Regions from separate parts of the Mycobacterium toneyamaense genome, predicted to be linked through region 1. Evidence: riboswitches for the same ligand, from Rfam matches in the RefSeq annotation. Region 1 holds a riboswitch; the other holds the start of a gene.
What was found. Region 1 has a riboswitch for cobalamin ahead of ACZ5IQ_RS26115 (CbtB domain-containing protein). Riboswitches for the same ligand answer to the same signal wherever they lie in the genome.
Positions count from the first base shown of each region.

Region 2: linked by a shared signal. The riboswitch ahead of ACZ5IQ_RS01170 (ABC transporter substrate-binding protein) and the one ahead of ACZ5IQ_RS26115 (CbtB domain-containing protein) in region 1 are both predicted to bind cobalamin.

Region 1 covers NZ_AP040333.1:5,384,572-5,400,166, forward strand. The annotation lists cobalamin riboswitch at 1-103, opposite strand, end outside; gene ACZ5IQ_RS26105 (YbjQ family protein) at 130-525, opposite strand; gene ACZ5IQ_RS26110 (CbtA family protein) at 583-1,491, opposite strand; gene ACZ5IQ_RS26115 (CbtB domain-containing protein) at 1,506-1,721, opposite strand; adenosylcobalamin (AdoCbl) riboswitch at 1,770-1,854, opposite strand; gene ACZ5IQ_RS26120 (hypothetical protein) at 1,984-2,439, shown strand; gene clpC1 (ATP-dependent Clp protease ATP-binding subunit) at 2,488-5,010, opposite strand; gene lsr2 (histone-like nucleoid-structuring protein Lsr2) at 5,268-5,615, opposite strand; gene lysS (lysine--tRNA ligase) at 5,725-7,227, opposite strand; gene ACZ5IQ_RS26140 (alanine racemase) at 7,252-8,499, shown strand; gene ACZ5IQ_RS26145 (type III pantothenate kinase) at 8,496-9,296, opposite strand; gene panD (aspartate 1-decarboxylase) at 9,302-9,709, opposite strand; gene panC (pantoate--beta-alanine ligase) at 9,709-10,665, opposite strand; gene ACZ5IQ_RS26160 (Rossmann-like and DUF2520 domain-containing protein) at 10,662-11,588, opposite strand; gene ACZ5IQ_RS26165 (DUF6779 domain-containing protein) at 11,669-12,736, opposite strand; gene ACZ5IQ_RS26170 (DUF3180 domain-containing protein) at 12,804-13,280, opposite strand; gene folK (2-amino-4-hydroxy-6-hydroxymethyldihydropteridine diphosphokinase) at 13,280-13,783, opposite strand; gene folB (dihydroneopterin aldolase) at 13,780-14,154, opposite strand; gene folP (dihydropteroate synthase) at 14,147-14,941, opposite strand; gene folE (GTP cyclohydrolase I FolE) at 14,962-15,570, opposite strand; gene ftsH (ATP-dependent zinc metalloprotease FtsH) at 15,579-15,595, opposite strand, start outside.
Region 2 covers NZ_AP040333.1:248,728-264,322, reverse strand. The annotation lists gene ACZ5IQ_RS01205 (MerR family transcriptional regulator) at 1-461, opposite strand, end outside; gene ACZ5IQ_RS01200 (SDR family oxidoreductase) at 470-1,342, opposite strand; gene ACZ5IQ_RS01195 (acetyl-CoA C-acetyltransferase) at 1,615-2,916, opposite strand; gene ACZ5IQ_RS01190 (3-oxoacyl-ACP reductase) at 3,064-4,413, shown strand; gene ACZ5IQ_RS01185 (MaoC/PaaZ C-terminal domain-containing protein) at 4,448-5,290, shown strand; gene ACZ5IQ_RS01180 (ABC transporter ATP-binding protein) at 5,468-6,253, opposite strand; gene ACZ5IQ_RS01175 (FecCD family ABC transporter permease) at 6,250-7,239, opposite strand; gene ACZ5IQ_RS01170 (ABC transporter substrate-binding protein) at 7,260-8,267, opposite strand; cobalamin riboswitch at 8,336-8,521, opposite strand; gene ACZ5IQ_RS01165 (TetR/AcrR family transcriptional regulator) at 8,756-9,355, opposite strand; gene ACZ5IQ_RS01160 (glycoside hydrolase family 3 N-terminal domain-containing protein) at 9,381-10,568, opposite strand; gene ACZ5IQ_RS01155 (DUF2613 domain-containing protein) at 10,668-10,841, shown strand; gene ACZ5IQ_RS01150 (alpha-(1->3)-arabinofuranosyltransferase) at 10,792-15,021, shown strand; gene ACZ5IQ_RS01145 (MFS transporter) at 15,025-15,595, opposite strand, start outside.

The DNA.
Region 1 (15,595 bases):
GGCGGTCGTTCCTGCATACCGCTGCGGGACAGTCCCGGATTCTCACCGGGTTCCCTCTCATGGCGGTTCCCCGCCATTCGACGCCGCAGACACCGAAGCGTCATTGGCAAACCAGCTGCGCCGTGGAGATTACCCTGTCGGGCCCTGTGCCGGGCCCGGACCGCCGCCGTAACCCAACTGCTGTGCGGTGTAGCGGGCGGCGTCGGTGACCGGAACCGCTTGTACCGCAGTGCCGTACGCGCAGATCTCGGTCCACACGTCACCGATCTCGGTGGTGTCGAACCGCATCCCGATGATGGCATTGCCGCCGCGGGCGTGACATTCCTGGAGCAGCCGGCCCATGGCTTCGTTGCGGCTCTCGGCGAGGTTCTTGGTCATGCCCTGCAGCTCGCCGCCGAACATCGCCTTGAACCCGGCGCCCATCTGCGCGAAGGCGTTCCGGGACCGGACGGTGAGGCCGAACACCTCACCGCAGACCCGCTGAATCTCCCACCCGGGCAGGTCATTCGTCGTGACAACCAGCATGCTGCCGCCTTTCTGTGTCGGTATGCCTCGAACTGTAGTGCGCGGCAACCGCAATCGTCAGAGCGCGGCTGCCACGTCCTGTGCCGGTGCGGCCTTCCTGGCGCCACCGAGGTAGCGCTCGACGAGCCCGCCGAACACCAGCCCGATGACCGTCCAGATCAACGCCTGGTCGATCAGCGAGTACCACCGGAACTTCCACAGCAGGTCGGCGTCGAATCCGGGGTAGATCAACTGCCCGGGGGCGTAGACCTTGCCGTCGACGGTGACCGGCGTATCGAAGGTGTTGGTGATCGGCTGCGGCGTCTCGGTGGCGGCGCGCGCGAAGCCGAACTCGCCCGCGTGCTCGACATTGGCGGCCAGATCACCCAGCGACGGCAGCGCCGCCAGCAGACCGCCGTACAGCACGAAGAAGCCGAGCACCGAGATTCCGACGGCACGCGCCCAGCCGACCTTCGCAGACAGCTTGCGCGCGGCGAACACCGCGAGGCCCAGCAGGGCCAGCGACCCCCACACCATTCCCAGGTACAGGAAACCGCGGGCCTCCATGGTGAATTCATGGCCGACAGCGGGCGGGTTCGACGGGTATTTCACGAACGGCAACAGGTACACACCCAGGAAGCCGAAACCGGCGGTGGTCCAGCCCAGCACCTTGGGCCGGACCTGGAACCGGCCGTGCAGTACCAGATACGCGACAGCCACCAGCGCACCCATCGCCACAGAGAACGCGATGATGCCGGTGGCCGCACCGATACCCGACTGGATGGACCGGCTGAACAGCTCGGGCCCGTCCGGCTCGACCGGATGGCCCATGGCCGTGTGGACGGTCGAGAGCACGTTCATGCGGCCGGATTCGTAGTCGATGGCCTTGTCGATGGTGGGTTCAGCAAAAATCCAGGCAAACAGGAACCCCAGAATGCCGGCGATCAGACCGGCGAGGGCTCCGCGCCCGATGACGCGGATTTCCATGAAAGTCCCTTGCGTCAGTGGCAGGGGAAGCCGAGGAAGTGCCGCGAGTCGTGCACCCACTCGTGGACCACGACGGTCTTGCCGAACATCGACATCATGCCCTCGTCGATGCCGACGAGGTAGTACGCCAGCATGGCCAGGAAGATCGTCACGCCCAGCAGCACTGCCACTCGAGTGGCCGAAAGCGCCTTGGTCGATACGCCCGGCTTGGAAACCGCAATACTCGTCATGGTCAAACCTCCTACGGGGTCACGCGCCCCTACATTGTTCGGTTCTGCACGACGGCGAAAGATCTGACTCGCCGCAGAGGGCTCACAGTGGCGCAACCGTGCCGGATTCTCACCGGCTTCCATGCACCGTCGTAACGGGATCAAGATACACCGAACCGTTTCCCGTCCGCGCAGATCCGTAGGGACTTCCCTTATATCCGTGGCACCGCCGGGCGCTTAGCGTCGATCTCGACCCCCTGCACAGCGACGGAAAGGCACTGCGATGTTGTTCGCCACCACGGCCAGATTGGTCTGCACAGTCGCCACCGCCGCCACGCTCGCGGTGGCCGGATGTGGCACCGCCGGCCACAGTTCGAACTCGAGCGCGGGCACGGCCGGAGCGACCGCCGCGGCCGGCAACAGCGGCGCCGGCGACTTCTGCACACTCGACGCGAAGCTGGTCGCCCGCAAGCTGCGCGACATGAACTCGGCATTCGGCAGCGGTGCGGCAAACCAGAGCCAGATCGTCGACGACCTGCTCAAGGACGCGCCCGTTACGCAGGGCGAACTCATCGCCGCGGCGCCCGCCGAACCGCATCGCTACCTCGAAGACCTCGCCGATCCCAACAAGATGGACGCGATGCTCGACAACATGAAGGCGCTCAACGACTGGGCGCTCAAGAACTGCGATGCGAAGTACCGCCCGCTGTTCGAAGAGCACGGGAAACTCGTCGGCTGACCAAACGGAAAAGCCCCCGACGAATCGGGGGCTTTTCACGTTGGCTGACTACTCCGAGGCAGTCGCAGCGGCCTCGGCCAGGTCGGCCGATTCCTTGCGACGGCCGGCGAACGTGAACACCGCATCCTCGGTGTTGTTGCTCTCGCCGTCCCAGTTGTCGACGTCCACGGTGACCAGCTGACCGGGGCCGACCTCCTCGAAGAGAATCTTCTCGGAGAGCTGGTCCTCGATCTCGCGCTGGATGGTCCGACGCAGCGGGCGGGCACCCAGGACCGGATCGAAGCCGCGCTTGGCCAGCAGTGCCTTGGCCTTGTCGGTCAGCTCCATCTCCATGTCCTTGGCCTTGAGCTGCTTGGACACCCGGCCGATCATCAGGTCGACCATCTGGATGATCTCGTCCTGCGTCAGCTGGTGGAACACGATGATGTCGTCGATACGGTTCAGGAACTCCGGGCGGAAGTGCTTCTTCAGCTCGTCGTGCACCTTGAGCTTCATCCGCTCGTAGTTGTTCTCGCCGCCACCCTGGGTGAAGCCGAGGCCAACCGCCTTGCTGATGTCGCTCGTACCGAGGTTCGAGGTGAAGATCAGCACGGTGTTCTTGAAGTCGACAGTGCGACCCTGACCGTCGGTCAGGCGGCCGTCCTCGAGAACCTGCAGGAGGCTGTTGTAGATCTCCTGGTGGGCCTTCTCGATCTCGTCGAACAGCACCACACTGAACGGCTTGCGGCGCACCTTCTCGGTGAGCTGGCCGCCCTCTTCGTAGCCGACGTAGCCCGGAGGGGCACCGAACAGCCGCGACGCGGTGAAGCGGTCGTGGAACTCACCCATGTCGATCTGGATGAGCGCGTCGTCGTCGCCGAACAGGAACTCGGCCAGCGCCTTCGACAGCTCGGTCTTACCGACGCCGGACGGGCCGGCGAAGATGAACGAGCCCGACGGACGCTTCGGGTCCTTCAGGCCGGCGCGGGTACGCCGGATGGCCTTCGAGACCGCCTTGACGGCGTCGACCTGGCCGATGATCCGCTTGTGCAGCTCATCTTCCATGCGCAGCAGACGGGTGGTCTCGGCCTCGGTCAGCTTGAAGACCGGGATGCCGGTCCAGTTGCCCAGGACCTCGGCGATCTGCTCGTCGTCGACCTCGGCGACCACGTCGAGGTCACCCGAACGCCACTGCTTCTCGCGCTCGGCGCGCTGGGCGACCAGCGTCTTCTCCGAGTCGCGCAGCCGGGCTGCCTTCTCGAAGTCCTGCGCGTCGATGGCCGATTCCTTCTCCCGGCGCGCATCGGCGATCTTCTCGTCGAACTCGCGCAGGTCTGGCGGAGCGGTCATCCGGCGGATGCGCATGCGGGCACCGGCCTCGTCGATCAGGTCGATGGCCTTGTCCGGCAGGAACCGGTCGTTGATGTAGCGGTCGGCCAGCGTCGCGGCCGCGACCAGCGCACCGTCGGTGATGGAGACGCGGTGGTGCGCCTCGTAGCGGTCCCGCAGACCCTTGAGGATCTCGATGGTGTGCTCGACGGTCGGCTCACCCACCTGCACCGGCTGGAACCGGCGCTCGAGGGCGGCGTCCTTCTCGATGTACTTGCGGTACTCGTCGAGCGTCGTCGCACCGATGGTCTGCAGCTCGCCACGGGCCAGCTTCGGCTTCAGGATGCTGGCGGCGTCGATGGCGCCCTCGGCGGCACCCGCACCCACGAGCGTGTGCAGCTCGTCGATGAACAGGATGATGTCGCCGCGGGTGTTGATCTCCTTGAGCACCTTCTTCAGGCGCTCTTCGAAGTCACCGCGGTAACGGCTGCCGGCGACCAGCGAACCCAGGTCCAGCGTGTAGAGCTGCTTGTCCTTCAGGGTCTCGGGGACCTCGCCGTGCACGATGGCCTGCGCCAGGCCCTCGACGACGGCGGTCTTACCGACACCGGGCTCACCGATCAGCACCGGGTTGTTCTTGGTGCGGCGGCTCAGCACCTGCATGACCCGCTCGATTTCCTTCTCACGGCCGATGACCGGATCGAGCTTGCCCTCGGCGGCGGCGGCGGTCAGGTTGCGACCGAACTGGTCCAGCACGAGCGACGTCGACGGGTTGCCCGTCTCGCCACCGCGGCCACCGGTACCGGCCTCGGCGGTCTCCTTGCCCTGGTAGCCCGACAGCAGCTGGATGACCTGCTGACGCACGCGGGTCAGCTCCGCACCCAGCTTCACGAGCACCTGGGCGGCGACGCCCTCGCCCTCGCGGATCAGGCCGAGCAGGATGTGCTCGGTGCCGATGTAGTTGTGGCCGAGCTGCAGCGCCTCACGCAGCGACAGCTCGAGCACCTTCTTGGCGCGCGGCGTGAACGGAATGTGGCCCGACGGCGCCTGCTGGCCCTGGCCGATGATCTCCTCGACCTGGCTACGCACACCCTCGAGCGAGATGCCGAGCGATTCCAGCGACTTGGCAGCTACGCCCTCGCCCTCATGGATGAGGCCAAGCAGGATGTGCTCGGTGCCGATGTAGTTGTGGTTGAGCATCCGGGCTTCTTCTTGAGCCAGGACGACGACCCGGCGGGCCCGGTCGGTGAATCTCTCGAACATCGGTGTTACCTGCTCTCCCTCGTAGCGCAGCTCCTGCCACGTCACTTCGCGTGTCGCGACGCTGTGCGCCTACCGTCCACTCTAATGGGCGGCGACCATGCGTGCCCTGCGGTATCCCCTAGCTCGCAAGGCCACTCAGCGCTGCGAAAAGGCCAACGCGCTGCGGCGACGAAACGTTTCCCGGATCGGGCCGACCGGGCTACGCCGAAAGCGAACAGAGAAACTGCGGGCAATCCTGAATTCTGTTGCCCGCGGGCTCAGGTGGCGGCGTGGAACGCGTCGATGATCTCCGCCGGGATACGGCCCCGGCTGGAGACATTGTGGCCGTTGCGGCGCGCCCATTCCCGGATCGCGGCGCTCTGCTCACGGTCGATGGACGCGCGGCCCCGTCCTGTCGCGCCGGTGCTGGCGCGGCCGCGGCGGCGACCACCGACACGACGGCCGGCCTCGACCCATTTCTTCAAATCATTCCGGAGCTTGGTGGCGTTCTTGGTGGTGAGGTCGATCTCGTAGTTCACCCCGTCGAGAGCAAATTCGACCGTCTCATCCGCCGCACCTTCACCGTCGAAATCGTCGACGAGCGTGACAGTCACTTTCTTTGCCATCGGCCCACACTAACCCTTCTGCCTCGGAAAAATGCAGAATCGACTCTGCCATAACAATGCTGGCATAGGAGTTCAATTCCTTCAACAAGTCTCAGGGTCAGCTCAGTTTTCAGTCGGCTTGGCGCCGCACAATCGGGAACAAAACCGTGTCCCTAATCGTCAACCCCGTCAACGCCATGAGCAAGCGGTCGAGTCCCATTCCTGTTCCGGTCGTCGGCGGCATCGCATACTCCAATGCGATAAGGAAATCCTCATCAAGTCGCATTGCCTCGTCGTCACCGGCAGCGGCGGCACGCGCCTGCGCCTCGAAACGCTCGCGTTGAATCACCGGATCGATCAACTCCGAATATCCGGTGGCGAGCTCGAACTTCCGGACATACAGATCCCATTTTTCTGTAACGCCCGGAATACTGCGGTGGGCCCGAGTGAGCGGCGTGGTCTCCACCGGGAAATCCCGGACGAAGGTCGGCGCCCAAAGGTGATCACCGACGGTGTGCTCCCACAGTTCCTCGATCAATTTCCCGTGGCCGTATCCGCGGTCCCTGGGAATCTCGGCGCCGAGCCGTTCGGCCACCTTCCACAGGTACTCGACCGAAGTCTCCGGGGTGATCTCCTCACCCAGCGCTTCCGACAACGACGGATACATTTCGATGGTCGCCCATTCACCATCGAGGTCATAGGTGGAACCGTCCGGCAGCGGGACCATTCGGGTACCAATGGCCTCGTCGGCAACCTCCTGAATAAGCTCACGCGTCACAATCGCGGAATCGTCATATGTGCCGTAGGCCTGATAAGTCTCCAACATCGCAAATTCCGGTGAATGCGTGGAATCCGCGCCCTCGTTGCGAAAGTTCCGATTAAGCTCAAAAACCTTCTCGAAGCCACCGACCAGGCAGCGCTTCAGGAACAACTCGGGCGCGATGCGCAGGTACAGATCCGCATCGAGCGCGTTGGAGTGCGTGATGAATGGCCGGGCGGCAGCGCCACCGGGCAGCGTCTGCAGCATCGGGGTCTCGACTTCGAGAAAACCGCGACGCTCCAATGCCGAACGCAATGCCCGCACCACCGCAATGCGCTGGCGGGCGACATTGCGGGCCTCGGGCCGCACGATCAGGTCGACGTACCGCTGCCGGACCCGCGTCTCTTCATTCAATTCCTTGTGCGCGACGGGAAGCGGTCGCAGCGCCTTGGACACAATTTGCCAGTTCTGGGCAAGCACAGACAATTCCCCGCGCCGGGAGCTGATGACCTCGCCCTCGATGAAGACGATGTCGCCCAGGTCGACGTCGGACTTCCAGGCATCGAGCGACTCCTGGCCCACCTTGTCCAGGCTCAGCATGGCCTGCAGCTGTGTGCCGTCACCCTCCTGCAGCGTCGCGAAGCACAGTTTTCCGGAGTTCCGGGCGAACACCACACGCCCTGCGACGCCGACGATGTCACCGGTCGCGGTGTCCGCGGCGAGCTCCGGATAGGCCGCCCGCAGCTCGGCCAGGGTGTGGGTACGCGGCACCTCGACCGGATACGGGTCGCGCCCCTCGGCCAGCAGCCGCTCACGCTTGGCCTGGCGGATGCGGAACTGCTCGGGAATGTCGGGGCTGTCGGCTTCGCTCACGAAATGCCAGCTTAAATGAAGCCCATGGCCACCAGTTTCGAGCAGTCCGCCGTAGACGCGCTGGACCACGAGCCGATCGACTGGAAATTCAAGGGACTGCCGGCCTCGTGGTGGGGCCAGACGCCTGCTCAGGTGTGCCGGCGACGCCCCAGTCTGTTCGCCGACGGCGCGGTGTCGCCGGTGTGCACACTGCGTACCCAGCCGCTGGTGCACAACATGGTCACCATGGCGCGCTGGTGCCGGCGCCGGGGCGTACAGCTCGCGCCGCACGGCAAGACCCACATGTCACCGCAGCTTCTCGCCCGTCAGCTCGGCGCGGGAGCAGTGGCTGTCACGGCCGCCACCATCAGCCAGGTCCGGGTGTTTCGGGCGTTCGGGGTGCGCCGGATCATCCTGGCCAACGAGCTCGTCGACGTCACCGGGCTGCGCTGGCTGGCCGCCGAGCTGGACGCCAATCCCGACTTCGAGCTGACCTGTTGGGTGGACTCGGTGCGTGGCGTGCAGTTGATGACGTCCGCGCTGACCGGCCGGCGCCGCCAGGTGGACGTCTGCGTCGAGATCGGCCAGCCGGGCGGCCGCACCGGCTGCCGCGACGCCGAGACCGTCGACGCCGTGGCGCGCGCGGCGGTGGACTCGGACCGGCTGCGGCTCGTCGGCGTCGCCGGATACGAGGCGGCCACCGGCCATGAGGTCGGTGACGCCGCGGTGGCTGCCGTCTCGGCGTACCTGCAGACCATGCGCGACACCGTCATCCGGTTGCACACGCTGTTCGAGACCGACGAGATCCTGGCGACGGCCGGCGGCAGCACGTACTTCGACCTGGTCGCCGACATCCTGACCGGTTGGCCCGACGGCATGACGGTGCAGACCGTCCTGCGCAGCGGCTGCTACCTGACGCACGACGACGGTCTCTACGCCCGCACGACGCCGCTCGGCCGCACCGACAGCGCCCACCTGGAGCCCGCGCTCAGCGTGTGGGCGCAGGTGCTGTCCCGGCCCGAGCCCGACCTCGCCATCGTGGGCATGGGCCGCCGCGACGTCTCGTTCGACCAGGACCTGCCCGTGCCGTACGGGCGGCCCGACAGCCGCGTCGAGAAGCTCAACGACCAGCACGCCTACCTGCGGCTGGCACCGGCCGACCAGGACCTGGCCGTCGGTGACTGGCTGGAATTCGGCATCTCACACCCGTGCACGGTGTTCGACAAGTGGCAGCTGATCCCGGTGCTCGACGCCGACCACCGGGTGGTCGAGTTAGTCCGGACGTTCTTCTAGGCCCGGCGGGCGTTGCGCTGGTTGCGCTCGAAGACCAGGCGGAGGCCGTCGAGCGTGAGGTTCTTCTCGTAGTGCTGCACGGTCCGTAGATCGGGCAGCACCAGCTGCGCGGTGTGACCGGTGGCCACCACGGTGACGTGGTTTCCGTCGAAGCCGTCGACATCGTCACGCACGCGGTTCACCAGGCCGTCCACCAGGGCCGCGAAACCGAACACCGCACCGGCCTGCATGCACTCGACGGTGTTCTTGCCGATCACCGACCGCGGCCGGGTCAGCTCGACGCGGCGCAGCGCCGCCGAACGGGCCGCGGCCGCATCAGAGGACACCTGGACCCCGGGCGCGATGGCACCACCGAGGAACTCACCCTTGGCCGAGACGACGTCGACGCAGATCGACGACCCGAAGTCGACGACGATGGCCGCGGTGCCGTACTTGTGGTACGCCGCAAGGCAGTTGACGATGCGGTCGGCCCCGACCTCTTTCGGGTTGTCGACCAGCAGCGGGATGCCGGTGCGCACACCCGGCTCGATCAGCACGTGCGGCACCTTCGGCCAGTACTGGTCCAGCATCACCCGGATTTCGTGCAGCACCGACGGCACCGTCGACAAACCCGTTGCACCGAGCAGGTTTTCGGCGTCGTCACCGATCAGGCCGTCGATGGTCAGCGCGAGCTCGTCGGCCGTCACCTCCGACTCGGTCCGAATCCGCCAGTTCTGCACCACTTTTGCGTGATCTCCGGAGCCGGAGATCAACCCGACGATGGTGTGGGTGTTGCGGACATCGATTGCCAGCAGCACCGGCGTTACCGCGGTGACAGCAGGCCGTCGACGCCGTCCGGGACGTGCGCGGCGTCGTGCGAGAAGTCGATCTGCCGGTTCTGCGCGTCGACGAAGATGACGTTCGGCTGGTACGTGCGGGCCTCGGCATCGTCCATGGTGGCGTAGGCGATGAGGATCACCAGGTCACCCGGATGGATCAGATGCGCTGCGGCACCGTTGATCCCGATGATGCCGGTGCCGCGCTCACCGGTGATGGCGTAGGTGACCAGCCGGTTGCCGTTGTCGATGTCGACGATGGTGACCTGCTCACCCTCGAGGATGTCGGCGGCGTCCATCAGGTCGGCGTCGATGGTCACCGAACCCACGTAGTGCAGGTCCGCCTGCGTCACCGTGGCCCGGTGAATCTTGGACTTCAGCATGGTGCGAAACATCAATTCCTCCAAGGTAATTCGTGGTTTCCGTCCTGGTCTAAGGCAGACCCCACATTGGGGTGACCGTCGATCCCTGCGGATGCACCGATGTCGATGGCGATGTTGTCCAACAATCTGGTCGTGCCGAGCCGGCCCACCACCAGCATCCGGGCCGGGCCCGAGGCCGGTGCCGGACCCAGCCAGGGGTCCCGGACTTCCAGATAGTCGACGTCGATGGCGGGTACCTCGTCGAGGACCGCCCGGGCCGCATCGAGTGCGGCGGCCGCGCCGTGCGACGCGGAGTACTTACCGGCGAGCAGCGCCGCGGACAACGCCCCGGCCTGCTCGCGCTGTTCAGCATCGAGGTAGCGGTTGCGCGACGACATGGCCAGTCCGTCGGACTCGCGCACGATCGGCACCGCCTGGATGCGCACGTCGAGGTCGAGGTCGTCGACCATCTGGCGCACCAGAACCAGCTGCTGGTAATCCTTTTCGCCGAAGAACGCGCGGTCGGGCCGCACGATGTTCAGGAGCTTGAGCACCACGGTCAGCATCCCGGCGAAGTGTGTCGGGCGGGAGCCGCCCTCCAGCTCGGCGCCCAGCGGGCCGGGCACGACCGTGGTGCGCCGGCCGCTCGGATACATGGCAGCGGCGCTGGGTGCGAAGACGATGTCGACGTCCTCGCCGCGCAGCAACTCGACGTCGGAGTCCAGCGTCCGTGGGTAGGCGTCCAGGTCCTCCCCCGCGCCGAACTGCAACGGGTTGACGAAGATCGACACCACCACGACGGCGCCGGGCACCTTCTTGGCAGAGCGCACCAGCTCCAGGTGCCCCTCGTGCAGCGCGCCCATGGTCGGCACGAGCATCACGCGGCGCCCCGTCGCGCGCAGCACCCGCGACACATCCGACACGTCGGTCGGATTGGTGTAGAGGTTCAGCTCGCCGGCGGTGAACTTCGGCGGCCTGCGATCGGTCACTGCGCTCTCCCTGAGTCGTTCAACACGGCGAAAACCTCTTCGGGTGCGTGGGCACGCTGTGCGGTGCGCAGCGACATGGCCCGATATGCCTGCGCCAGTTCGGGATTCACTTCCGCCATGGCGTGCAGGTGCGCCGCGACGGCAGCGCCGTCACCGCGGGCCACCGGGCCGGTCAGCGCGCTCTGCCCGCGCTGCAGCGCGTTCTCCAGCGAGGCCCGCGCCAGTGGCGCGAGGATGCGCTCGGCGATGCCGGCGGGATCACCCGTGACCAGTTCCTGCCCCAGCAGTTCCTGCCCGGCGAGCGCCTCGCGCAGGGCTTCGACGGCGTCGAGGACGACGGTGATGACGTGATTGCCGGCGTGCGCCAGGGCCGCGTGATAGAGCGTTCGGGCGTCTTCGCGAACCCGGAACGGTTCGCCGCCGATCTCGAGAACCAGGGACTGGGCGATGGCGTAGCCGATGTCGTCGGCCGCGGTGATGCCGAAACAGGTCTCCGACAGCCGGGTGATGTCTTCGTCCGAGCCGGTGAACGTCATGGCCGGGTGGATCGCCAGCGGGATGCAGCCCTGCTCGGTCAGCGGGGCCAGTACAGCGATGCCGTTGGCGCCCGAAGTGTGCACGACGATGGTGCCGGGACGGACCGATCCGGTGGCCGCCAGGCCGGCGACGACGGACGTCAGCTCGGCGTCCGGCACGGCCAGCAGCAGGAGCTCGGCCTTGGCGGCGACGTCGTGTGCGGGCAGCACCTGGGTGTCGGGCAGCCGGCGCTCGGCACGACCGCGCGACGCATGGGAGATCGCGCTACACGCGACGACGACGTGGTCGGCGCGCTCCAGCGCAACACCCAGCGCACTGCCGACCCGCCCTGCGGAAATGATTCCGACAGTGAGCCGGGCCGGACGCAGTCCGTCGAGCTGCTTCATTGCAGCGACCTCACAATTGGTGGTTTCTCCTCGTTCCAGTCCTGCTCGGCAGGTACCGGACGGTCACCGCAGAGCGTAGCTCAGTCCTCGCGGCGACGTCGACGGCCGCCGCCGCTGGGATTGGCCTGCAGCCGCGCCAGCAATTCGGCCGCCGGCTGCCCGCCAACGTGCTGACCTGCGGGTTCGTCGTCCGGCTCGGCTCGGCGCCGACGGCCGGATGTGACAGGGGTCTCTGTCGCGGGCGGCGCAGTGGCCGGTTCCGCGGGGGCCCCGTGGCGGCCCCGGCGCGGCGGTTCGGGGGCCGGCTCGGGAGCGGGTGGGACGACCGGCAGGGTCATGGTCGGTTCGGGCCCGCGGTCCTGGACCGGCGGCGGCGGGGGCGGCGCCGGTTCCGGCGTCGGGGCGGCCCAGTTGCTGCCGGGCTGACCGGCCGGAATCCACTGGCCTTCGGCCGGCGTCGGCTGCCAGTCGGATGGGCCCGGCTCCGGCGGACGACGGTGCGCGCCACCGAACGGCGGCTGCGGCGGCGGGGGTGGTGGCGCCCACGGGTCCGGCGGCACATGCGGCTCGGCCGCCACGTCGATGATGGGGCTCTCTTCGGTGTTCGGCTCCGACATCAGGTCGGGCCGGTCCTCGGTGTCGATCCGGCTGGCGACGACGCGGCCCACCGGCGCGGCCTGCCCGGTGCGGTCGGTCTCGAGCGCCGGGCGGTGCGCGAGATCGGTGTCGAAGTAGAACTCGAGGTTGGCGCGCAGCGCGGCCAGCTCCGCACGCAGCGCCGCGACCTCGTCGGCCGACTGGGCGCGCAGTTCGGAGGCCAGCTCACGGCGCAGATGCGATTCCAGCGACAGTTCGTATTCGCGGCGCGCCGCGATCTCGCGGTCCAGCTGCAGGTCGTAGACGAGCTTGAGGTCGCGGGCCCGGGCCTGGTCCAGATCAGCCTGGCGCCGGTAGATGAACGAGGCGAACGCCGCCGCCACCGCGGCCCACAGGGCGATGACCACGGCGAGTTTCAGCAACTCGACCTGATCGGTGAACACCAGCGCGGAACTGGCGATGATCGCGAGCACCAGCAACGCCGTCAGCAGCAACCAACCCGGCCTGCGGTTCGCACGCCTGCCGCGCGCAGCCCGGGTCGGATCGATCATGGGCTGACTGTACCGTTTTGCCTTCCCATCGCAGGTCGACCGACACCCCGTCCGGACGGATCGTTACCTATTCGGTTGCGCCGTCGGACTTCTCCGGCGGGTCCAGCGGCGCGCGGCAGCAATGCTGCAACCACAGACCCGCCACCACCAGGGCCAGCGCGCTCACCGCGGCGACCGTCACACCCGGGAAATCGGCCGCCGCCACGCGCAGGACGCCGCGTCGCGGGAGCACGTAACCGAGCACGCCGAGCCACCAGCCGAGGGCCAGCGCCCCGACCCAGGCCGACGCCTTGGCCACCACGACCGACCGCGCGACGGCCAGCGGATGGATCCGGCCGCCCCCCACCCCGATGTCACCGCCCGAGATCTTGGCGCGCAGGAAGAATGCCCAGCCCGCCTCCGCGGCGGCAAAAACCAACAGCGACAACCCCGTCCACACCGTGATCGGCGGGAACCAGCGGTACACCAGGATCACCAGCAGGTACGCGACGACCGTGGCCAGCACCGTGCCGATGGCCAGGTCCCGCTTCCGGGTCGGTCCCATCAGGACACCAGCGCCAGGTCGGTACGGCGCACGCCGTCGCGTTCGACGGCGTCGATGGCGGCCAGCAGTTCGGCGACCGGAACACCTCGCAGTTGGGCGGCCGGGTCGACGGCCAGCCACGGCACCAGCACGAAGGCGCGTTGGTGCGCCAGCGGGTGCGGCAGTGTCAGGACCGGATCGTCGGAGCGCACTTCGACGTCGCCGTCGTGGCAGCTGACGATATCGACATCGAGAGTTCGTGGCCCCCAACGCTGTTCGCGCACGCGGTCCGCCGCGTTCTCGAACTCATGGGCCCGCCGCAACCACCCCGGGCCGTCGAGGCCGGGATCGTCGGCCAGCAGCACGGCATTCAGGAACGGCCCCTGCTCGACACCGCCCCAGGCCGCCGTCTCGTAAACCGGTGAGACCGCGCGGACCGCACCGCGCAGCCCCGAGACCACCGACTGCAGGTGAGCGAGCCGGTCACCCAGGTTGGAGCCGATGGACAGGACCACGGACGTCACCCTCGGCCGCCCCGCCTCGACCGGCGCGCCACGACCGCAACGTCCTTGAACGTCAACGGGATCGGCGCGCTGGGCTTGTGCAGCACCACCTCGACGGCATGGACACGCTGGTCGGTCATCACCGAGTCGGCGATCTCGGCCGACACCGTCTCGATCAGATTGCGCGGCGGCCCGGCGATGATGTCGGCGGCCTGCTGCGCCAGCTTGCCGTAGTCCAGAGTGTCCGACAGCTCGTCGCTCAGCGCGGCGGCGGCCAGGTCGATCCACACCGTGATGTCGACGACGAAGTCCTGGCCGTCCTCGCGTTCATGGTCGAAGACGCCGTGATTCCCGCGAACGGTCAAGCCGCGCAATTCGATTCGATCAGCCATGCCAGGCCTGCACCACCTTCACCGCATCCACCGACGCCTGCACATCATGCACCCGCACTCCCCACGCGCCCTGCTGCGCCGCCAGCGCCGAGATCACCGCGGTGGCCGTCTCCCGGCCGTCGGGCTCGCGCGGCGTGCCGTCGGCATCCGCCAGCAGGGTGCCAAGGAACCGCTTGCGCGACGCCCCGACCAGCACCGGGATACCGGTGGCCACGAACTCGGGCAGCGCCCGCAGCAGCGCCCAATTGTGCTGCGCCGACTTGGCGAAACCCAGGCCCGGATCGATGATCAGGTTGCCCGGCTCCACGCCCGCAGCCACCGCATCGTCGACCGCGGTGAGCAGTTCGGCCCGGACATCGGCCACGACGTCGGAGTACTCCGGAATCCGGTGCGGCTGCGCGGCGTCGACCTCGCGCCAGTGCATCAGCACCCACGGCACCCGCGCGCCCGCCAGCAGCGGGGCCATGTTCGGGTCGGCCCGGCCACCCGACACGTCGTTGACGATGTGCACGCCGCATTCCAGCGCGGCCTCGGCCACGTCGGCGTGCATGGTGTCGACGCTGACCGTGATGCCTTGTGCCACAAGCTCTCTGATCACCGGCAGGACGCGGCCGCGTTCGACCTCGGGATCCAGCCGGGCCGCGCCGGGCCGCGTGGATTCCCCGCCGACGTCGATGATCTGCGCTCCCTGCGCCGCCAGCTCCAGACCGTGCTCGATGGCGCGGTCGTGGTCGAGGAAGCGGCCGCCGTCGGAGAACGAGTCGGCGGTGACGTTGACCACGCCCATCACGCGCGTGCGGACGGGGTTCACTTCCGCAGGATCAGATCCAGCGCCTCGGCTCGCGACGACGCGCAGGTCTTGAACTGGCCGCGCACCGCCGAGGTGGTGGTCACCGCGCCGGGCTTGCGGACGCCGCGCATCGCCATGCACAGGTGCTCGGCCTCGACCACCACGATGGCGCCCTGCGGATTCAGCTTGCGCATCAGCGCGTCGGCGATCTGGCCGGTCAGCCGTTCCTGCACCTGGGGCCGCTTGGCGTACAGGTCGACCAGGCGGGCGATCTTCGACAGTCCCGTCACCCGGCCGTCCTCACCCGGGATGTAGCCGACATGCGCGACGCCGTGGAACGACACCAGGTGGTGCTCGCAGGTCGAATACATCGGGATGTCCTTGACCAGCACCAGCTCGTCGTGCCCCTCGTCGAACGTGGTGTCGAGCACCGAGTCGGGGTCGGTGTACAGCCCGCCGAAAATCTCTTCGAAGGCGCGCGCGACGCGGCCGGGGGTGTCCCGGAGCCCGTCCCGGTCCGGGTCCTCGCCCACGGCGAGCAGCAGCTCACGCACTGCTGCCTCGGCTCGATCGTGATCGAACTTCGGCGGGGTGAGCCTGGCCGAATGGATCTGCGACCGCGTCATCTATGCGCCTACTCGTCGTTGGGTT
Region 2 (15,595 bases), 1.0 Mb from region 1:
GTGGTGCCGCCGTAGGTGGCGATCTTGTACTCGGTGGCCGCCAGCGAAAGCGTGAGTTCACGGATCTGGCGGCGGATGGTGTCGCGATGTTCCAGCAGCATGTCGAGTCGTTCGGGCACCGTCTGCTCTCCGCTGTCCACGAGCGCGATGTAGTGCTGCAGATCTCGAATGGCCATGCCGGACAAGCGCATCCGGGTCAGGAAGACGAGTCGGCGCACCGCCTCGGGCGGGTATACGCGGTGGCCGCTGCTGTCGCGGTCGACCTCGACCAGGCCGGCGCGTTCGTAATAGCGCAGGGTGTGTGCGGAGACGTCGAGCAGGTCGGCAACCTCGGCAATGGTCATGGGCTCGCTGAGGCCCTCGGTGTCGGCGAGCCGGTGGATGACCTCGATCGACATCGGTCCGTCCATCTCGCCGAGTGCGGCAAGTGCCCGGCTCATCAGTTCGTCGGTGGAGGACATACTCGATACTAGATCGGCCGCGATGAGGCGGCGCTGTCCGCGAAGTCGGCGCTGCGGGCCAGCGCGGCCCACCGGCCGACTTCGTCCAGACCGCGTTGGTAGGTGGTCGTGAGCCGCTCGACGGCCTCGGCACCGAGTGGCAGCCGCAGCGGCACGTCCTCGGAGCGGACCAGGGAGACGATGATCTGCGCGGCCGCGGCGGGGTCGCCTTCCTGCTTCCCGTCCGCGCCGGCCATGTCGGCGCGTACCGCGGCCAGGACGTCCCGGTAGGTCGACGAGGCGTCGGTGAAGTCGAGCACGTCGGCCGCGTTGAAGGCGGTGCGGAACCGGCTCGGCTCGACCAGCATCACCCGGATCCCGAACGGCGCGACCTCGCCGGCCAAGGCCTCCGACCAGCCCTCCAGAGCGAACTTCGACGCCGAGTACGTCGAGACGCCGGGGAACGACATCCGGCCGCCCTGACTGCTCATCTGGACGATCGTCCCGCTGCCCTGCGCCCGCATGACCGGTAACGCCGCGCGCACCAGGGCGGCGGGACCGAACAGATGCAGGTCCATCAGGTCGCGCAGCTGCGCGTCGGCGACTTCCTCGGCGGCGCCGACGATGGCCCGCCCGGCGTTGTTCACCAGGACGTCGAGGCGACCGTAACGGTCGACTGCCGCCTGGACGAGCGTGGCGGCTTCGCTGGTGTCACGGGCATCGAAGGCGACGGCGGTGAAGCGGTCACCGTAGGCGGCGCCCAGGTCGGCCACGCTGACGGGATTGCGGACTGCGGCGACGACCTGATCGCCCCCGGCAAGGGCGGCCTCGGCCAGTGCGCGTCCGAGACCCTTCGAGGCTCCGGTGATGACCCAGGTCTGTGCTGGCGTAGCTGTTGTCATGGCGCTGACGCTAGGAGTTTGAGCGCGCTCGAACGCAAGCCCGTGCGCCAGGGATTTGTGCACGAAAATCCGCGGGGGGGCGCGGAAAATCGTGCACAAATCCCCACGGGAAAACGAGAGTGCCCCGTGCCTCCGTCAGGTCGGGGGTCAGACGGAAACACGAGGCACTATGGGTATCGCTGCGGTTTCACGGGGCGTTACAGGCCCGGCGAAATTGGTGGAAATGGCCGCAAAACCGCTGGTCCAGCGGCCATTTCCCGCACGTTCGAGGCTCAGGCCTCCAGGATGGCCGTGACGCCCTGGCCACCCGCGGCGCAGATGGAGATCAGGCCGCGCACCGGCTTGCCGGTCTCCTTCTTCTTCTCGGCGAGCTGCTTGGCCAGCTGGGCCACGATGCGGCCGCCGGTCGCGGCGAACGGATGCCCGGCCGCCAGCGACGAGCCGTTGACGTTGAGCTTCGACCGGTCGATCGAGCCCACGGGCGCGTCCAGGCCGAGGCGGCCCTTGCAGTACTCGGGCGACTCCCAGGCCGCCAGCGTCGCCAGCACGACCGAGGCGAAGGCCTCGTGGATCTCGTAGAAGTCGAAGTCCTGCAGCGTCAGGCCGTTGCGGGCCAGCAGGCGCGGCACGGCGTAGGTCGGGGCCATGAGCAGGCCGTCGGGTCCGTTGACGTAGTCGACGGCGGCGGTCTCGGAGTCGACGAAGTAGGCCAGCACCGGGATGTCGTGCTCGGCGGCCCACTCGTCGGTCGACAGCAGCGCCACCGACGCGCCGTCGGTCAGCGGGGTCGAGTTGCCGGCGGTCATGGTGGCGTCGCCCAGCTTCACGCCGAAGACCGGCTTGAGCTTGGCGAGCTTCTCGGTCGACGAGTCGGCCCGCAGGTTGTTGTCGCGGTACAGGCCCAGGAACGGGCTGACCAGGTCGTCGAAGAAGCCGCGGTCGTAGGCGGCGGCCATGTTCTGGTGGCTGGCGGCGGCCAGGGCGTCCTGGTCGGTGCGCTTGACGCCCATCTCCTTGGCGGTCTGGGCGGCGTGCTCGCCCATCGACAGGCCGGTGCGGGCCTCGCTGTTGACCGGGATGTCCACGCCGAGGGCGGCGGGCAGCTTGCCGACGAGCTTCAGCCGGTCGACGTTCGACTTGGCACGGCGCAGGCTCAGCAGCACGCGGCGCAGGTCGTTGCCGAGGGCGATGGGCGCGTCCGACGCGGTGTCGACGCCACCGGCCGCGGCCACCTGGTACCGGCCGGCAGCAATGCCGTCAGCGGCCGCGATGGCCGACTGCAGACCGGTGCCGCAGGCCTGCTGCAGGTCGAAGGCCGGCGTGTAGGGCGACAGCGAGGTGCCGAGCACACATTCGCGCATGAGATTGAAATCACGGCTGTGCTTGAGGACGGCGCCGCCGATCACCATGTCGAGCTTCTCGCCCTTGAGGTTGAAGCGGTCGATCAGACCGTCCAGGGCCGCGGTGAACATGTCCTGGTTGGAGGCGTTTGCGTACGCGCCGTCGGATCGCGCGAAGGGAATGCGGTTACCACCCAGGACGGCCACGCGGCGGCGGCTGTTGGTCTCGGCCACGGTTTTTCTCCAGTTCGGTTTGACGTTGGATGACTGAGGCAAGATGTTGCTTGACGCCTATATTACCCACCGTTCTTACTCTGGAGTAAGTTCGTCTCTGACAAGACGGTTCCGTCTATACGACATACGTCCGCAGAAAGGTCCGCAATGGCTGACGTCCTCTCCCAAGTCCTCACCTCCGGTCCCGGTTCGTTCCTGGCCAAGCAGCTCGGCGTACCCCAGCCCCAGCCGCTGCGCCGCTACAAGGCCGGCGAGCCCCCGCTGGCCGGCCCCCTCCTGATCGGTGGCGAAGGCCGCGTGGCCGAGCCGCTGCGCGCGGCCCTCGCCGACGACTACGAGCTCGTGGGCAACAACGTCGGCGGCCGCTGGGCCGACTCGTTCGGTGGCCTGCTGTTCGACGCCACCGGCATCACCAAGCCCGAGCAGCTCAAGCAGCTCCACCAGTTCTTCACCCCCGTGCTGCGCAACCTCGCCGCCAACAGCCGCGTCGTCGTCGTCGGCACCACGCCCGACGAGACCGACAGCATCGATGAGCGCATCGCCCAGCGTGCCCTCGAAGGCTTCACCCGCTCGCTCGGCAAGGAGCTGCAGCGCGGCGCCACCATCGGGCTCGTCTACCTGTCGGCCAAGGCCGCGCCCGCCGCCTCGGGCATCGAGTCGACCATCCGCTTCCTGCTGTCGGGCAAGTCGGCGTACGTCGACGGCCAGGTGTTCTACGTCGGCGCCGCCGACTCCGTCGCCCCGGCCGATTGGGACAAGCCGCTGGCCGGGAAGGTCGCACTCGTGACCGGTGCCGCCCGCGGCATCGGCGCCGAGATCGCCCGCGTGTTCGCGCGCGACGGCGCGTCCGTCGTCGCCATCGACGTCCCGCAGGCCGCTGACGCACTGGCCGAGACCGCCGCCGCGGTCGGTGGCACCGCGCTGGCCCTGGACGTGACGGCCGACGACGCCGTCGCCCAGATCGTCGCGCATCTCACCGAGCACCACGGTGGCAAGGCCGACGTCCTCGTCAACAACGCCGGCATCACCCGCGACAAGCTGCTCGCCAACATGGACGACGCCCGCTGGGACTCGGTCATCGCCGTGAACCTGCTTGCGCCGCAACGTCTTGCGCGGGGGCTGGTGGAGAACGGCACCATCGGCGAGGGCGGACGCATCGTGGGCCTGTCGTCGATGGCCGGTATCGCCGGTAACCGCGGCCAGACCAACTACGCCGCCACCAAGGCCGGCATGATCGGCATGACCGACGCGTTCGCCCCGGTGTTCGGCGAGAAGGGCGTCACCATCAACGCCGTCGCGCCGGGCTTCATCGAGACCAAGATGACCGACGCCATCCCGCTGGCCACCCGCGAGGTGGGCCGCCGCCTCAACTCGCTGTTCCAGGGCGGCCTGCCGGTCGACGTCGCCGAGCTGATCGCCTACTTCGCCAGCCCCGCCTCGAATGCCGTGACCGGCAACACGATTCGGGTCTGCGGCCAGGCCCTGTTGGGCGCGTGATGAGCGCTTGCGCGAAGAACAGGAGGCAGTAGTCATGGCGCAACCGAACGGATTGTTGAACATGGCGCGGGCGGTGGCGGGTGCGCTGCCGTTCGTGTCGCGGGGTTCCACCTTGCCGGCCCGCACCGTGACGGTGTCGGGCCTGACCATCGACCCGAAGAATGTCGCCGAGTACGCCGCGGTGACCGGGCTGCGGTTCGGCGACACCGTGCCGCTGACGTACCCGTTCGCACTGACCTTCCCGACCATGATGTCGCTGGTCACCGGGTTCGATTTCCCGTTCGCCGCAATGGGTTCGGTGCACATCGAGAACCACATCACCCAGCACCGGCCCATCAAGGTGACCGACGAACTGGACATCGCGGTGCGCGCGGAGAACCTGCGCGAGCACCGCAAGGGCCTGCTGGTCGACATCATCACCGACATCAAGGTCGGCAATGACCTGGTGTGGAACCAGGTCACGACGTTCCTGCACCAGCAGCGGACCAGCCTGTCCGGCGGGCCGAAGCCCGAGCCGGTCAAGCAGCCGAAGCTGCCGCCGCCCAATGCGGTCATCAGCATCACGCCGGGCCAGATTCGGCACTACGCCGATGTCGGCGGCGACCACAACCCGATCCACACCAGCTCGATCGGCGCCAAGCTGTTCGGCTTCCCGACCGCTATAGCGCACGGGATGTTCAGCGCTGCAGCGGTTCTGGCCAACATCGAAGGCCAGCTACCCGATGCCGTTCGATACTCCGTGAAGTTCGGCAAGCCCGTGCTGCTGCCGGCCAAGGTGGGGCTGTACGTCGAGCCCATCGACGGCGGCTGGGAGCTGGCGCTGCGCAACCTGTCGAAGGGTTACCCGCACCTGACGGCGACGGTCACCGAGCTGTAGCTCTCGTCGCGCGCCCGGGCGTCTCGGCTCTCCTGCGGCACTTGTGATTTGGAGCCGTCAACTTTCCATGACCCGTCGGGAAAGTTGACGGCTCCAGCCGAAACATGTTGGGAGACCGGGCTCAAAGCTCGCAATCAACGTGACGTTGATCGAGTAGGTTCAGTGGATTCTCGCGACCTACCTCGGGCTCGGCGACCCAGGCGGGAGGAGGTGGACCACCGGGCGGCCGGTGTCGTCGACCGTGACCCGGGCCGCAACACCGTAGACCGACGAAATCAGCTCAGCGGTAAGGACTTCGGCGGGTGCCCCGGCCGCGACAACCCGCCCTTTGTCGAGCACGACCAGCCGGTCGCAGAACAACGCCGCCAGCGTCAGGTCGTGCAGCGTCACCACCGCCGTCACCGGCAGCGCGCGGATCAGCGCCATCAGCTCAAACTGGTGCCGGATATCAAGGTGGTTGGTGGGCTCGTCGAGCAGCAACTCGCGGGGCTCCTGGGCCAGCGCCCGGGCGATCTGCACCCGCTGCTGCTCACCACCGGACAGCGTGCGCCAATCCCGGTCGCGCAGGGCTGTCGTCTCGGTCTGGTGCAGGGCGCGCTCGACGGCGCGGCAGTCGGCCTCGGTGTCACCAGACCAGATGCCGCGGTGCGGAATTCGGCCCAGCCGCACGATCTGGCCGACGGTCAGGTCGAGCTCGGTGCTGACCTGCTGCTCGACCACCGCGACCCGTTGCGCCACCGCGCGACGACGATGACCGGCGAGCGGACGTCCGTCGAGCAGCACGGCACCAGTGTCGGGATGCCGTAGCCCGGCCAGCAACCGCAACAGCGACGACTTGCCGGCGCCGTTGGGCCCGAGCAGCCCCAGCGTCTCACCGTCGGCCACGACCAGCGACACCCCGTCGATGACGAGCCGACCGCCCGTCGACCAGCTGACGGATTCAGCGGCGAGCCCGCTCGTCATCGAAACCTCCGGCGCCGAGCCAGAATCCACATGAAGATCGGCACACCGACGAGCGCCGTCACCACGCCGACCGGCAACTCCTGCGGCGCGAATACGGTGCGGGCGGCGGCGTCGACCCAGACCATGAAGATGGCGCCGGTGATCGCGGTGACAGGCAACAGCCGGCGGTGCGACGGCCCGACGATCATCCGGGCCGCGTGCGGCAACACCAGCCCGACGAAACCGATTGCGCCGGCGGCGCTCACCAGCACGGCCGTCAGGAGAGCCGTCGTCGCCAACAAGACGGCGCGCACGCGCCGCACCGAGACACCCAGCGCGGCGGCCGCATCATGGCCGAACGCGAACGCGTCCAAGGCATCTGACTGCAGCCAGCAGATGGCCAGGCACGCCGCGCACACCAGACCGCACAGTGCCACCTGAGACCAGCTCGCCCCGGCCAGCGAGCCGAGCAACCAGAACAGCACCCCGCGGGTCTGCTGCGCGTCGGCGGAGGAGAAGACGACCAAGGCGGTCGTTGCCGAAAAGAGCTGAGTGCCGGCGACCCCGGCCAGCACCACCCGGTCCGGCCCGCCGCCGGACACCGCGGCGAGGGCCAGCACGAGCACGAACGCGAGCACCGCACCGACGAACGCCCCGCCCGACAGCGTCAGGGCGCCACCGATCCCCGCGACGACGACCAGCACCGCTCCCGTGGACGCACCGGACGAGATGCCCAGCATGAACGGGTCGGCCAGCGGGTTGCGCATCAGCGACTGCAGGATCGCGCCGCAGATCGCCAGGCCCGCGCCGCAGATCGCGGCGAGCAACGCGCGGGGCAGTCGCAATTCCCAGACGATGCCGTCATCGATCGGCGGGATGTCGGCGGCGCGTCCCCAAAGATGTTGCGCGACGACGGCATACACGTCACCCACGCCGAGGTCGGCCGGCCCGATGACCATGGCCGCCACGATCGACAGCACCAGCCCGACCAGGCCGAGCGCCACCATCCCGGCGGTGCGCACCGCCGTCAGGACTTCCCGCCCAGTCCGAATGCGCGGAGCCCGGACGCGACGGTCTCGACGGCGTCGACGTTGCGCAGCGACGGATCCATCGCGCTGGCCGGCAAGATGATCCACCGCTTCTCCCGCACGGCCTTCAACTTGCTTGCGGCCGGGTCGGTTTCGAGGAACTTGATCTTGTCGGCGACGCTGTCGCCGTCCTTGCCCCGGGTGAGGTCGGCGAGGACCAGCATGTCGGGGTCACGCTGCAGGATGGCCTCCCACGAAATCTCGGGCCACAACTGCCTGCTGTCGGCGAACGCGTTGCGCGCCCCGACCGCGGTGGTGATGATGCCGGGCGCTCCGCAGCAGCCCGCGATGTACGGAGTTCTGGTACCGGCGTACCACCACATCAGGGAGACACCGTCGGCCCTGAGACCGATGGTTGCGGTCGCCATGCGCGCCCGCAACGTCGACACCAGCTTGTCCCCGCGCTCTGAAACCCCGAAAATCCGGGCGACATCGGCGATTTCGGCATACATGTCGTCGAGCGTCAACGCCCGCGCCTGCGGCGCGTCCTGACCGCCGCACTCACTGGAGGACTGATACGTCGGCACCCCGAGGCGCTCGAACCGCTCCCGTGGGGCGACGCCCTGATCGGTGAACGACCAGTCGAACGTCGCATAGACGAAGTCGGGCTTCTCTGCCAGTACCCGCTCGAACGACGGGAAATCCCGGCTCAGCACAGGCACTTTGGCGTTGTCGGCGGCGAGGTCGGGCCGGACGTCATCGCTCCAGGACGCGGTGCCGGCCATCCGGTCGGCGAGCCCGAGCGCCAGGAGCAGCTCGCTGGCCGGCTGGTTGATCGAAACCGCGCGCTGCGGCGGCGATTTCACCGTCACCGTGCGTCCGCAGTTCTGCAGCGTGACGGGATAGCCGGCGGTTCCAGCGTTGACGGTTCCTGTCGCCCGCGGTCCGCTACACGAGCAGACGAGCGAAACAACCAGCGAGACAAGCAGAATGGTACGTCGAGACACGGCGGCGCCTTCCGATCCGGGACTCAGGTCGCGGAGTCCATGCGTGGGCGGGACCTCGCGCCGCCAGGCCGCGAGAACCCGAGCCAGCAGGTCTTCGGACTCGGGATCATCCAGGCCGGAGCGCCTTCCCAGCCCACGTGGGGCCAGTGGCCATTGCTCCGCCTGTCCCCCTTACCGCTGCGCGTCAGTTCCGGTTTCGCACCGGATTCCCTGACCCAACCGCGTTGGGTTCGACTGGCTCGAATCGGACCATACCAGCGCCGTCGCGAACCGTGCCGCCGGCGTGTCGTCCTCTCCTGTGGCACATGCGATTTGGAGTGGTCAACTTTCCTTGACGCGTCAGGGAAAGTTGACGGCTCCCAGCGAAAGGCACCAAGGGAGAGAGCCCCGGGACGGGCTGCCGGTCCGCGAATGTGCGACCAGATCGCCAGAATCGCTGGGAGGGCGATCTGTGTGCACCGTCGCGGCGCCGCGGGAGCGCGAGAAACCTACGACTCGGCGCGCTTGCCCTTCAGGCCGCGCCAGAAGAGGTTGATCATCAGCTCGGTGGCGTCGTTGACGTCGGTGTCGCCGGCACTGACGCGGGACGCGATGGCCTCACCCGCACCCACCAGGGCCACGGCCATCATCTCGAAGTCGCTGTCCGGCTCCGGGTTTCGGGTACCCGCGCTGAGCAGCCGCGCCACCAGGTCGATGATCTTCTCGCGACCCTCACGCACGGTGTGGGCGAACGCCTGCGAGCTGGTGGCCTGCGTGTAGAGCACGATCCACGACGCCCGATTTCGGTCGATGTACGTCATGAACGACAGCACGGCGTTGCGCAGCAGGTCGCGCGGGCTCTGCGCGAAGTTGATGTCCGCGCGGACGGTGTCGACGAAGCGCGTCAGCTCCCGGTCCAGGCACGCCGCGAACAGCTCTTCCTTCGAGCCGTAGTAGAGGTACAGCATCGGCTTGGAGATCTCGGCCTGCGCGGCGATCGCGTCCATCGAGGTCTCGTGATAGCCGTTCACCGAGAACATCTGCACGGCGGCGTCGAGCATCTGCTGTTCGCGGACGGCCCGCGGCAGCCGCTTGGTTCCACCTGCCATCAGATCAGGGTATGCAACGAGCGGCCTACTTCACGCATTTCGCGCCCGGCCCCTTCATGCCCGCCACCCGCAGCACCGACTTGTCGACCTGCGCCTGGTCCAGCTGCCCGGCCTGCACCGCCGCCTCCAGCTTGTCGAGCACGTCCGGGATGCCGTCGGTGGTGATCCACAGCGCGACGTCCGCGCCGGCCTGCAGCGCCTTGAGCGCCGCGTCGGCCACGCCGAAGTGCTGGGTGATGGCGGCCATGCCGGTCAGGTCGTCGGTGAACACCACGCCGTCGAACGGCGGGCCGCCGTACTCGCCGCTGCGCAGCAGGTCGTAGGCCGGCTTGCTCAGGCTGGCCGGGTCGTCGCCCTGCGTCAGTCCCGGCACCTGCAGGTGGCCGACCATCACAGCGACGGGCTGCTGCGTCGTCAGCGTCCGGTACGGCACCAGGTCGTTGTCTTTGAGCGCCTCCAGCGGCGGCGTCTTGACGCCGCCGGTGTGCGAGTCGCCCGAGCCGTGCCCGTGTCCCGGGAAGTGCTTGAGCACCGGGACGAGCCCCGCCTCACGCAGCCCCGCGGCGTACGCACCGGCGTACTCGGTCACCTTCTGCGGGTCCGCGCCGAACGAGCGGTCGCCGATGACCTCGTCGTCGGCCTCTTCGGTGACGTCGGCGTCGGGCGCGAAGTCGACGGTGATGCCGAACTTGTCCTTCATCTGCTGCCCGCGGTCCTTGGCGATGGCCTGAACCTCGGCCGGGGTCTTGGTCGCCGCCAGCACGCGCGCCGACTCCTGCGGGCCGATCAGCTTCTTCAGCCGGGACACCCGGCCGCCCTCCTCGTCGATGCTGACCGCCAGCGGCAGCGCCCCGGATGCGGCCTGCAGCGCCGGGATCGAGCCGTCCGACAGCATCGACAAATCCGTCCAGCTGCCGATGAAGATGCCGCCGACCTGCTGCTGCGTCACCGCGGCGCGGGCATCGGCGGCGTCCTTGACACCCACCATGAGCAGCTGGGCCAGCTTCTGGCGCAGGGTGAGCGTGCTGAGCAGCGCGTGCGGATCGCACGGCGGGGCGGTCGGTGCGGGCGCGTCCATCGGCTTGCTCGAGGACGCGGTGCTGGAGGCCTGGCTGGACGTACTGGACGCGGCCGGACGGTCGGACGACGACGAGCAACCGGCGACCAATCCGGACACCAGTGCCAGCGCGCCGAGGGTTCGGGTCAGGGACATGGGTTTCGAGCCTAACGGTTCCGGTCGCGGTCCCCCGGGACCCCGTGAGACGGCCGCCGAAACGGGGCCCAGGCAGGTCGTCATGCTAGTTTGGGCGCCATGGACCGCTTCCTCGTGCCCGCCGGAGCCAGCATCGTGGTCGGTCTGTTGCTCGGCGCTGCAGCGGTCTTCGGCACCACGCTGATGCTGGAGCAGGACACCAAGCCGACGCTGCAATCGGGCGATCCAGCGTCATCGGTGCTCAACCGGGTCGAATACGGCAACCGCAGCTGATCCCGTAGCGCCCCTCTCGCGGCGCTGCCTATGGGTCGTCAGCGCGGTCGCACTGGTCCTGACGTTCGCCCAGTCACCGGGCCGGGTCTCGCCCGACACCAAACTCGATCTCACCGCCAACCCCGCGCGTTTCCTGGCGCGGGCGGCGAATCTGTGGAGCAGCGACCTGCCCTTCGGCCAGTCGCAGAACCAGGCCTACGGCTATCTGTTCCCGCACGGGACGTTCTTCCTCGCCGGTGACGTCATCGGCCTGCCCGGCTGGGTGACGCAGCGGCTGTGGTGGGCGTTGCTGCTGGTCGTCGGGTTCTGGGGAGTCATCCGGGTCGCCGAGGCCCTGGGCATCGGCAGCCGGTCCTCCCGCGTGCTCGCCGCCGTGGCGTTCGCCCTGTCCCCGCGGGCGCTGACGACGCTGGGCGCCATCTCCTCCGAGACGCTGCCCATGATGCTGGCGCCGTGGGTGCTGCTGCCGGTGATCCTGGCGCTGCGTGGTGACCCGAGGGTTCGGCAGCTGGCCGCGCGCTCGGCCGTCGCCGTTGCGCTGATGGGCGCCGTCAACGCCGTCGCCACGCTGACCGGCTGCCTGGCCGCGCTCATCTGGTGGGCCGCGCACCGGCCCAACCGCCGCTGGTGGCGCTTCACGGCGTGGTGGTTCGGCTGCACGCTGCTCGCGATCCTGTGGTGGGCGGTCGCGCTGCTGCTGCTCGGCCGGATCAGCCCACCGTTCCTGGACTTCATCGAGTCGTCGGGCGTCACGACGCAGTGGCTGTCACTCACCGAGGTGCTGCGCGGCACCTACGGCTGGACGGCATTCGTCGCGACCAACGCGACGGCCGGTTCGTCGCTGGTGACCGGTTCGGTGGCGGTGCTCGCCACGACGCTGGTCGCCGCCGGCGGCATGGCGGGCCTGGCCATGCGCAGCATGCCGGCCCGGGGCCGCCTCATCTCGATGCTGCTGTTCGGTCTGCTGCTGCTCGCGGTCGCCTACTCCGGTGGCCTGGGCTCGCCGATCGCGCACCAGGTGCAGATGTTCCTGGACGCTGCCGGCACCCCGCTGCGCAACGTCCACAAGCTCGAGCCCGTGCTGCGGCTGCCGTTGACCCTGGGCTTGGCCCACGTGCTCGGCCGCATTCCACTGCCCGGCAGCGCGCCGCGTCGCGAATGGATCCAGGCGTTCGCGCACCTCGAGCGGGACAAGCGGATGGCCGTCGCCGTAGTGCTGCTGACGGCGCTGGCCGCCGGCACGTCACTGGCATGGACGGGTCGGCTCGCCGCACCGGGTGCCTACCGCGCCATTCCGCAGTACTGGCACCAGACCGCGGACTGGCTCGACGCGCACAACGCCGAGACGCCGGGCCGCGTGCTCGTCGCGCCGGGCGCGCCCTTCGCCAACCAGGTCTGGGGAAACACGCACGACGAACCCCTGCAGGTCCTGGAACGCGGCGCATGGGGCGTACGCGACTCGATTCCGCTGACACCGCCCGAAACGATCCGCGCCCTGGACTCCGTGCAACGCCTGTTCGCGACCGGCCGGCCGTCCGCCGGATTGGCCGACACCCTGGCCCGCCAAGGCATTTCGTTCATCGTGGTGCGCAACGACCTGGACCCCGACAACTCGCGCTCGGCGCGGCCGCTGCTGGTGCACCGGGCCATCGAGGGTTCCCCCGGCCTGACGCGGGTGGCCCAGTTCGGTGATCCGGTCGGCCCCGGCACGCTGGACGGCTTCGTCTCCGACAGTGGCCTGCGGCCGCGCTACCCCGCCGTCGAGATCTACAAAGTGACGGGTGCCGCCACCACACAGCCCTACCTCGCCGACACCGACACCATGCCCCGCATCGACGGCGGCCCCGAATCACTGCTGCGCATCGACGAGCGCCGCCGCCTGATGGGCCGAAACCCCTTGGGCCCCATGGTCTTGACGCAGGATGCGCAGCGCGCCGGACTCCCGGTGCCCGAGGTCACCGTCACCGACACCCCGCTGGCCCGCGAAACCGACTACGGCCGCGTCGACGACCACTCGTCGGCGGTCCGGGCGCCCGACGACCCGCGCCGCACCTTCAACCGCGTCATGGACTACCCCAGCCCAGGCGCCACGACCGCCTACGGCCAGTGGCCGGGCGGACGGATCACCACGTCGAGTTCGTCGTCCGATTCCACCGCACTGCCCAACGTGGCAACGGCGGCCGGGCCGGCCGCCGCGATCGACGGCGACACCTCGACCAGCTGGGTGTCCAGCTCGCTGCAAACCGCTGTGGGGCAATGGCTTCAGGTCGACTTCGACCACCCGGTCACCAACGCGACCATCACCCTGACGCCGAGCGCCACCGCGGTCGGCGCCCAGGTACGCCGCATCGAAGTGGCAACGGCCAACGGCACCAGCACTATTCGCTTCGACCAGCCCGGCAAGCCATTGACCGCGGCGCTGCCCTACGGCGAGACGTCGTGGGTGCGGTTCACCGCGACCGGCACCGACGACGGCTCCCCCGGCGTGCAGTTCGGCATCACCGATTTCTCCGTGACGCAGTACGACGCCTCCGGCTTCGCCCACGCCGTGAGCCTGCGGCACACCGTCGACGTGCCCGGCCCGCCTGCGGGATCGGCTGTCGCACAATGGGATTTGGGCAACGATCAGCTGGGCCGGCCCGGTTGCGCCGAGGGCCCGAACGGGGTCCGGTGCGCCGCCACCATGGCGCAGTCGCCCGAAGAGCCCGTCAACATGAGCCGCACGCTCACCGTGCCGGCGCCGATGGCCGTCGTCCCCACGATCTGGGTGCAGGCCCGGCAGGGGCCGCACCTGGCCGACCTGGTCGGCCAGCCGGGCACCACCCGCGCGTCGGGCGACTCGGACGTCATCGACGTCGCCGGATCGGCCTACGCCGCCACCGACGGCGACCCGCGCACCGCGTGGGTGGCCCCGCAAGGCATCGTCCAGTTCCGTAACGGCGCCAACCTGACCGTGCACCTGCCGGCGCCGACGACCGTCAGCGCCCTGCGACTGGTCCCCAGCGCCTCCGAGCTGCCGGCGCATCCGACCGTCGTCGCCGTCGACCTGGGCAACGGACCGCAGGTCCGACGGATCGGCGACGGACCGCAGACCATCAAGCTCAACCCCGCGAAAACCGACACCATCAAGCTGTCGATCCTCGACTGGCACGACCTGATCGACCGCACGTCCCTGGGATTCGACCAGGTGAAGCCGCCCGGCCTGGCCGAGGTCACCGCCCTCGACGACCACGGCGCACCGATCGCCGCCGCCGACGCCGCCGCCAACCGCCGCCGTGCCATCACGCTGCCGTGCGGCCGCGGGCCGATCGTCGCGATCGCCGGCCAGTTCCTGCAGACCTCGGTGCACACCACGGTCGGCGCGCTGCTCGACGGCAAGCCCATCGCGGCCCAGCCGTGCCAATCCGCGCCGCTGCAACTGCCCGCCGGTAAACAGGAGTTGCTGATCAGCCCCGGCCCGTTCTTCACCGTCGTCGGCGCCCGTCTGACCGGCCCGCTCGCCGCCCACATCCACAGTGCCGGGGCGACTCCCGCGCGGCTGAAGAAATGGACCTCCGATCACCGCGAGGTGGACGTGACGCCGTCTCCGGTGCAGCGGGTGCTCGTCGTGCCCGAGAGCGTAAACCCCGGCTGGACGGCCCACACCGCCAACGGCGCCATCCTCACGCCGGTGACGATCAATGGCTGGCAGCAGGGCTGGGTGCTGCCGGCCGGTACCGCGGGCGTCGTCACGCTGACGTTCGCGCTGAACACCCCGTACCGGATCGGGTTGTTCGGCGGGCTGGCGCTGCTTCCGCTGCTGGCGCTCTTGGCGCTGCTGCCGATGCGGCGCCGCGTCGACGACGAGCCGACGCCGACCTGGCAGCCGCGTCCCGCGGTGGTCGGCGTAGCCCTCGTCGGATTCGGTGTCCTGGTGGCCGGATTCGCGGGTCTGGCGACCGTCGCGGCGGCCATCGGCATCCGGTTCCTGCTGAGGTCGCGGGAGCGGTGGCTGGACGGCTGGACCGTCATCGCCTCGGCGAGCGGCCTCATCGGCGCGGGCGCGGCGCTCAGCGCGTACCCGTGGCGGTCGGTGGACGGCTACGTCGGGCATTCGCCGTGGGTGCAGTTCCTGGCGCTGATCTCGGTGGCCGCGCTGGCGGCGTCGTTGTGGGACGCGCCGCGGGCGAAAAGCGGATAACTGTCAGCGCCGGCGGCGCAGGGCCGGCAACGCGATCAGGCAGGTGGCCGCGAGCACGCCGACTCCGATGGCGAAACCGATGCCGGCGCTGCGCAGCCCCCAGTGCTGTGCGGCCAGGCCTTCGCCGATGACGGGCAGCGAGATGGCCAGGTAGGCCACCACGAACAGCGTCGAGCTGACTTCAGCGCGCCGCTCGATTGGTGTGGCCTCGGTGATGGCGGCCAGGCCGCGGCTGAAGCTGATGCCTTGTCCCGCACCGGAAATGACGGCGGCAGCGACGACCCCGGCCAGTGAGCTGGTGATCAGCGCCGCCGCCAAGGCGATCATGCCGAGCACCAGCATCGCGCAACCCACGGCCATCGCGCGGTGCGGCTGCGTCTGGTTGGCCGCCACCTGGGCGATCGCCGAGGCGAGGAAGGTGCAGCTGGCGACCAGCCCGGCCGCGGCGTGGTTGTGAATGCCGATCATGGTGGACAGGAATGACGGCGCCAGCGCGGCGAACAGCCCCATGCAGGCGAATCCCGCGAACGTCCCGATCGCGGCGAGGGTGAAAGTGCCGCGTACCTCCGCGGGA